DNA from 2 places in the Sorangium sp. So ce204 genome. Region 1 is predicted to be linked to the other one. Evidence: predicted binding sites of a transcription regulator. Region 1 holds the regulator's gene; the other holds the start of a gene.

Evidence for each region. The regulator HrcA, encoded in region 1, represses chaperone genes, less so after heat shock. The targets are predictions, from matches to a motif close to GNTAGCACTCNCCNNNGGNGAGTGCTANC.
Region 2: groES (co-chaperone GroES) is a predicted target of HrcA. The motif match lies at 1,924-1,952, and genes of this name have one in related genera.

The regions. Positions count from the first base shown of each region.
Region 1 covers NZ_CP150317.1:14,281-17,773, reverse strand. The annotation lists gene WMF22_RS00060 (response regulator transcription factor) at 1-428, opposite strand, end outside; gene WMF22_RS00055 (RluA family pseudouridine synthase) at 728-1,687, shown strand; gene hrcA (heat-inducible transcriptional repressor HrcA) at 1,680-2,723, opposite strand; gene WMF22_RS00045 (hypothetical protein) at 3,081-3,493, shown strand, end outside.
Region 2 covers NZ_CP150317.1:4,096,575-4,100,067, forward strand. The annotation lists gene WMF22_RS15320 (hypothetical protein) at 105-1,076, shown strand; tRNA gene WMF22_RS15325 (tRNA-Glu) at 1,264-1,338, opposite strand; tRNA gene WMF22_RS15330 (tRNA-Gln) at 1,378-1,451, opposite strand; gene groES (co-chaperone GroES) at 2,070-2,366, shown strand; gene groL (chaperonin GroEL) at 2,435-3,493, shown strand, end outside.

The sequences.
Region 1 (3,493 bases):
GAGCGCGCGGGCGCGGACGCCGCGGCGGCAGGGGCCGCAGCGGCGGCGGCGGGCTTCGCTTCGCCGCGCGACGCCAGCAGCTTCTTGACCTTGTCGATCATCTGCTGGGTGTCGAACGGCTTGTCCATGTGATCGTCCGCTTGCGCGCCCGATCCCTTCGCGGGGTCGAACGGGTTCTGCTTGGACGACAGGATCAGGACGGGCGTCGCCGGTGAGGCCTGCTTGATCGCCTTGCACAGCTCGTAGCCGTTCTTCGGCTCGAGCGTGACGTCGGCGATCACCAGGTCGGGTTTATCGCTCTTGAGCTTCTGCAGCGCAGCGTCGGCGCTGCTCGCCGTCACGACGCGGAAATCCTGACCCGCAAAGGTGATTTCGAGCACTTTGCGCATGGTCACGCTGTCGTCTACGGCGAGAAGGGTGCTGGCCACGAACGGGTCTCCTCTCAGATGGCGAGAAAGCGATGACGGCTCTGGATATCTTCGGCCCCCGTCGCGCGATGTGTCAACATTCGCGGTGTAATTCGCCCCCGCGGGCCCCGCGGAGGCGCGTTTTTCCGCGCCGGTAGAGCCCGGTCCCACGCTGGTGGGCGGAGCCGAGGCGCCCCGGTGAGCTCTACATGCGTCCGCTCCGACCCGCCACTCCGCCGAGCCACGAAGACAAATCCGCCGAAACGACCGGCGTCCACCCGGCCGCCCAGGTGCGGCCTCCGCAGGATGGCCGCTGGACGGTGCCCGCCGAGCTGGATCGGCGCCCGCTGGACGGGGCCGTCCGTGCGCTGGCCGAGGTCTCGTGGTCCGACGCGCGCCGGTTGATCGAGACCGGCAAGGTGCTGGTCGGGAGCGCGGTGGCGACGAGCGCCCGCCGGCGGGTGCTCGGCGGGGAGCTGATCGAGGTCCGCCTGCACGCGCCGAGGCCCGAGACGGTGCGGCGGCGCAAGCTCGAGGGCGAGCTCGTGGTCTACGCGGACGCGAGCGTCGTCGTGGTGAACAAGCCCGCCGGGGTGAGCACCATCCCGTACGGCGACGAGGCCCCCGCGGAGCAGGCCGCGACCCTCGACGCGCTGGTGCGCGAGGTGCTGGCCAGGCGCGACCGCCTGCGCGGGCGCGCGCCGCTCGGCGTTGTGCAGCGCCTCGACAAGGGGACGAGCGGGCTGCTGGTCTTCGCGCGGACGCTCGCCGCGAAGAAGCACCTCGCGCAGCAGCTCCGCGTCCGCGCGATGCACCGGCAGTACCTGGCGCTCGCGCACGGCGCCGTCCCGCGCGGCACCTACCGCAGCTACCTCGTCGAGGATCGGGGCGACGGGCTGCGCGGCTCGGCGCGAGACGGGCGGCGCGAGGGGCAGCTCGCGGTGACGCACGTGGAGCCGATCGAGGTGCTCCGAGGGCCGCCGGAGGGGGCCGGCGCCGGGGGCGTGACGCTCGTCGCATGCCGGCTCGAGACGGGACGCACGCACCAGATCCGCATCCACCTCGCGGAGGCCGGGCACCCGCTCGTCGGCGAGACCGTCTACGTGCGGAATTACCGAGGCACGAGGGTCCCGGCCGCGCGGCTGATGCTCCACGCGGCCGAGCTCGGCTTCGACCACCCGGCCGACGACCGGCCGATGCGCTTCCAGGCGCCGCCGCCCCCGGACTTCGACGACGTGCTCGAGCGGCTCCGCGCGCCGCAGCGGAAGGGCGCTACTTGACCTTGCCGCGGACCTCGGTCATCGCCGCGGCCGTGGCGTCGACGAGCGGCATGACCTTCGCGTAGTCCATCCGCGTCGGGCCGAGCACGCCCACGGTCCCGGCGACGCGGCCGTTCTCCATGTACGGCGCGGCGACGAGGCTGAGCTGGCCTCCGCCAAGGTCGCCCGCCTCGCTGCCGACGAACACGGTGACCTCGCCCGCGCCGGCGGCGAGCGTCCGGTCGAGCAGATCGACGAGCTCCTCGCGCTCCTCGAGCGCCTTCATCAGCTTCTTGAGCCGGTCGACGTCGGCGTACTCGGGCAGATCGATCAGGCGGTTCTGCCCCTCGATGACGACCTCGCTCCGCGGGGTCACGTCGGCCGTCGCCTTGCTGCCGAGCTCGAAGGCGCGGCGCCTCAGCGCGTCGATCTGGAGGCGCTCGTCCGCGAGGCGGCGGGCGAACAGGTCCCGGATCTCGCCCAGGGTGCGCCCCTCGATGACGTCGGTGAGCAGGTTGTGGATCCGGGTGAGCTCGCCCTCGTTGATCGTCTCGTCGGCCGAGATGAAGCGGTTCGCGACCGAGCCGTCGGTGAAGACGAGCACCGCGAGCAGCTGCCCGGGCTTGGTCGGGATGAAGCGCAGCTGGGCGAGGGCGCGGAGCTCCGCCCGCGGCGCCGCGACGACCGCCGCGGCGCCGGACAGCTCCGAGAGGTAGCGCCCGGTCTCGCGGAGCGGATCGTTCGCCCCCGCGTAGATCTCGGTGAACCTGGCGCTCAGCTCGGCCTGCTGCTCGGGCGACAGCGACCGGAGCTCGACGAGCGCGTCGATGAACAGCCGGAGCGCGCGGTCGGTCGGGATCCGCCCGGCAGAGGTGTGCGGCTGGTGGAGGTACCCGGCCTCCTCGAGGTCGGCGAGCACGTTGCGGATCGACGCAGCCGAGAGATCCAGCCCGTACTTCCGGGCGAGCGTCCTGCTGCCAACTGGGTCGCCCGTTGCAATGAACTCGGTGACCGCGGCGAAAAGGATCTTTCGAGCTCGGTTGGAAAGATCACCCATGTCAGTTGCATGCAGCGTACAAGCGCGCCGCCGTGGCTACCTGGACAGGGACCGCCCGGACCGGGAAGCCATGCGGGCCGGACCTTCGCTCCCGTACGTCAAGCTGCGCGTGCGGGCGCTTGACCCACGGACACGCATGCGACCCATTTTGAGGGGATCGCGCGGCCCGGTCAAATGTCGCGGTAGGATCGGGCAGCAGCCACCCCGCGCACGGGGGGCCCCGCTCCGCCGGATGGCGGCGCGGCCGGCCACTCGGCCACCTCGATCATCTCGATCACCTCGATACACGTGCACGTGATCACTTGGCCCCCCGAGAGGGTCGGCCTGCCTTGCTTCGCACGAGGATGTACCGCAACGATGCCGCCTGCACGCCACGCCGCCGCTGCCTGCGCGCTCGCCCTCGCGCTCGGCCCCCTCGCCGCCGCGCCGAGCGCGCAGGGCAAGCCGAAGGTCAGGTACCACCAGGACTGGGCGAAGCACCCGTCGGCGCGCTACGCGGCCATGAGCGCGGAGCAATGCCGTGCGGCGCTCACGCAGCGGAAGATCGCGTTCCAGCCGGTGCAGCGCGCGCCGGGCGTGCTCGCTCCGGTGCGGTTGATGCAGGGGGTCGGCGGGGTCCTCTACCGGACGGCGCTGCCGGCCCATCAACGCGCGGGAAACCCGCACGACGTCTTCGACTGCCGCCTCGCGCTCGCGCTCTCGGACTTCAGCCGGATCCTCCGCGCGCACGACATCGACGAGGTGCTGATGTTCTCGGCCTGGCGGCCTCC
Region 2 (3,493 bases), 4.1 Mb from region 1:
CTCGCTCGTGCGCTGGGCGCGGGCGTCCCGCGCCGGGTGGTGGCTCCTCGAGGGGCCGCCATGCGTGGAAGCCGCCGTTGCTTCTCGACAGGAGGGATGCCGCCATGATGCTTGCCTTCGACCTCGATCGCGACGACGCCCCGCAGCAGCGCGGCCCCGGTCCTGCGGACGGACCGGGTTGTTTCGGTGAAGCCGCGGACTACCGTGCTCAGCGGATCCTGTACGCCGCCCGCGACTGGATCGGCGAGCAGGACGGCATCACCACCGACGGTCGCTCGCTGATCCTGCTGCACGCCCAGCGGACGCCGCCGGAGCGGCGCGAGGCGCTCGTGCGCTGCTTCGAGCGCGTGATCCTGCACGCCCCCCGGCCGGAGCTCGCTGCGCTCTCCGCGTCGCTGCGCCAGGCGGGGCTCTCCGTGGACGAGGACCTCTCGGTGATGGGCGCCCCGGCCGGCGAGGTGCGCGCCGCCGTGCAGGGGCTCAGCCGGTTTCGCACATTCCCCCCGGGCCTGCGCCTGTCCAGGGTGTCGCCGGACGACGACGAGGCGTCGATCCGCGCGATCCAGGAGCTTCAGGCCGAGAGCGGCCACGCGCCGCTCCCGGGGTGGACCCTGCGCGGCGGCGAGGGGCGCTCCTTGACGCTCGCGCTGCGCGACGGCGCGGGGGCGCTGATCGGCTGCGCCACCCTGTGTGTCATGACGCGGCCGCAGCCTGCCGAGATCGGCGGGCGCGAGGCGCTCGCGCAGCTCGGGCTGCTGGGCGCCCCGCCGCTCTGGATCTCCGACGTGGGCGAGGCGCCCTCGTGGACGGCCATGCCGATCTGCACCTCGCTGCGCGAGGACCACCGCGGGCGGGGGCTCGGGGCCCCCCTGCAGGCGGCGGCGCTCCGGGAAGGGCACGATCGCTTCGGGATCCGGTGGTTCTACGCGCTCGTCAGGGCCGGCGACGAGATCGCCAAGCGCATGAACGCGCGTTGCGGGCTCGCCCCGCACCGCGCCGAAGGGTTCCTCGTCGCGTCGGCGGTGCCCCCCGAGAAGCCCCGGCGGCCGGCGGACGGCCGCCGCGGCTCAGGCTGACAGCACGGGCGCGAGGAGAAAGCGCCGCCGTCCTGGCCGAGGAGCCACAGGACACAGGGCGACGCCTCGCCCGCGAGGCGCCGGCGGAATCTGCGCGCTCGCGCTCGTCGATGACGCTGCGCTTCGCGTCGTGCTCGACGCACGACATGGGACGGAAGCAGCAGGAAACGAGGCGACTGGGGTGAAGTGGCGATCCCAGCGGGAATCGAACCCGCGTTACCGGCGTGAGAGGCCGATGTCCTAACCGCTAGACGATGGGACCTTGTTCTGTGGAAAAGACCGACAGCAGAGCTGAGCGGCCTGGCTGGGGGACAAGGATTCGAACCTTGATAGCAAGAGCCAGAATCTTGCGTCCTGCCGTTAGACGATCCCCCAAGGGGTCAGCGCCGTGTTCATCAGCGCCACGGGCCGCGGAATCTACTCGGGCTACCTGGATTGTCAAGCGATCAAAATCGGGCCCGCCGAACAAAAATGCTCGCCGCCAAAAATCGCCCAACTTTCGCGTGTTTCGAGCGCTCCGCGGGGGAGCGAGGCGCCTCGCCCTGCCCAACTCCTCGCTCAACCCGCTCCGCCCTCGTTGCATGCCGTCCGTTCTCGTCGCTCGTCGCTCGTCGCTCGTCGCGCTGCTGTCGTTCGCGCTCTCTCCATGATCCGTCCAGGTTGTCTCCGCGCTGTCAGAGGGGGCTCATCCCTGAGGAGCCTCCACGATGTCGCGACGCTCGCCGTCGTTTTTCCAGACATCTCAGCTTTGCCGTTCGGGACTTTTGGCCCCTGAGCCCCGGAAAAGTCGCCGCTCCCTGCTGCGTGCCCTTGACGCGCCGGGTGACTGATTTACTTTCGGCCGCGGTTTAGCCACCGGCCTAGGAGAGTGCCAAGAGACTGCGATCTCGGGCACTTAGCTCGTGTCGCGCGGGCGGAACGCCCCAGCGGGGGGCGAACGGGACCTCCGGCGAGCCGATGGTCAGTCAACAAGCCGAGGACGAGGGAGCCAGCATGAAAATCAGGCCGCTGCAGGATCGGATTGTCGTCAAGCGCGTCGAGAGCGAGACGAAGACCAAGGGGGGCATCATCATCCCCGACGCCGCGAAGGAGAAGCCGATCGAGGGGCGCGTCGTCGCGGTGGGCAACGGCAAGGTCCTGAAGGACGGCAAGGTTCGCCCGCTCGATGTGAAGGTCGGGGACAAGGTGCTGTTCGGCAAGTACAGCGGCACCGAGGTGAAGCTCGACGGCGAGGAGCACGTGCTCATCCGCGAGGACGACGTGCTCGCCGTGACCGAGTCCGCCTCCTGAACCAGGTCCGAGGCAACCGAACGCAAGCGTTAGTACACGCGGCCGCGCGGCCGCGAGGGGATTGAGAGATGGCTGCGAAGCAGATCGTTTTTAGCCGCGGCGCCCGCGCCGCGATCCTGAAGGGCGTGAACACGCTCGCCGATGCGGTCAAGGTGACCCTCGGGCCGAAGGGGCGGAACGTCGTCATCGAGAAGAGCTGGGGCTCCCCGGTCGTGACGAAGGACGGCGTCACGGTCGCCAAGGAGGTCGAGCTCGCCGGCAAGCTCGAGAACATGGGCGCCCAGATGGTGCGCGAGGTCGCCTCGAAGACCAGCGACAAGGCCGGCGACGGCACGACGACGGCGACGGTGCTGGCGCAGGCGATCTTCGGCGAGGGCCTCAAGCTCGTCGAGGCCGGCCACAACCCGATGGATCTGAAGCGCGGCATCGACGCGGCGGTCGCGAAGGTCATCGAGGCCGTGCAGAAGGCCGCCAAGCCGACCAAGGACAAGGACCAGATCGCCCAGGTCGCCACGGTCAGCGCCAACGGCGACAAGGAGATCGGCCAGATCCTCGCCGACGCCATGGAGAAGGTCGGCAAGGAGGGCGTGATCACGGTCGAGGAGAACAAGCGCATGACGACGGAGCTCGAGACCGTCGACGGCATGCAGTTCGACCGCGGCTACCTCTCGCCCTACTTCGTGACCGACCCCGAGAAGATGACCGCGGTGCTCACGAACCCGCTCATCCTCGTGCACGAGAAGAAGATCTCGGCCATGGCCGACCTCCTGCCGCTGCTCGAGCAGGTGGTGAAGCAGGGGCGCGAGCTGCTCATCCTCTCCGAGGACGTCGAGGGTGAGGCGCTCGCCACGCTCGTCGTGAACAAGCTGCGCGGCACGATCAAGGTCGCCGCCGTGAAGGCGCCCGGCTTCGGCGATCGCCGCAAGGACATGCTGAAGGACATCGCCATCCTCACGGGCGCGACGCCGTTCATGGAGGATCTCGGCCAGAAGCTCGAGAGCGCCACGCTGCGCGACCTCGGGACGGCCAAGCGGGTCGAGATCGACAAGGACAACACGGTCATCGTCGACGGCCAGGGCGACAAGACCGCCATCAAGGGCCGCATCGAGGCGATCCGCAAGCAGATC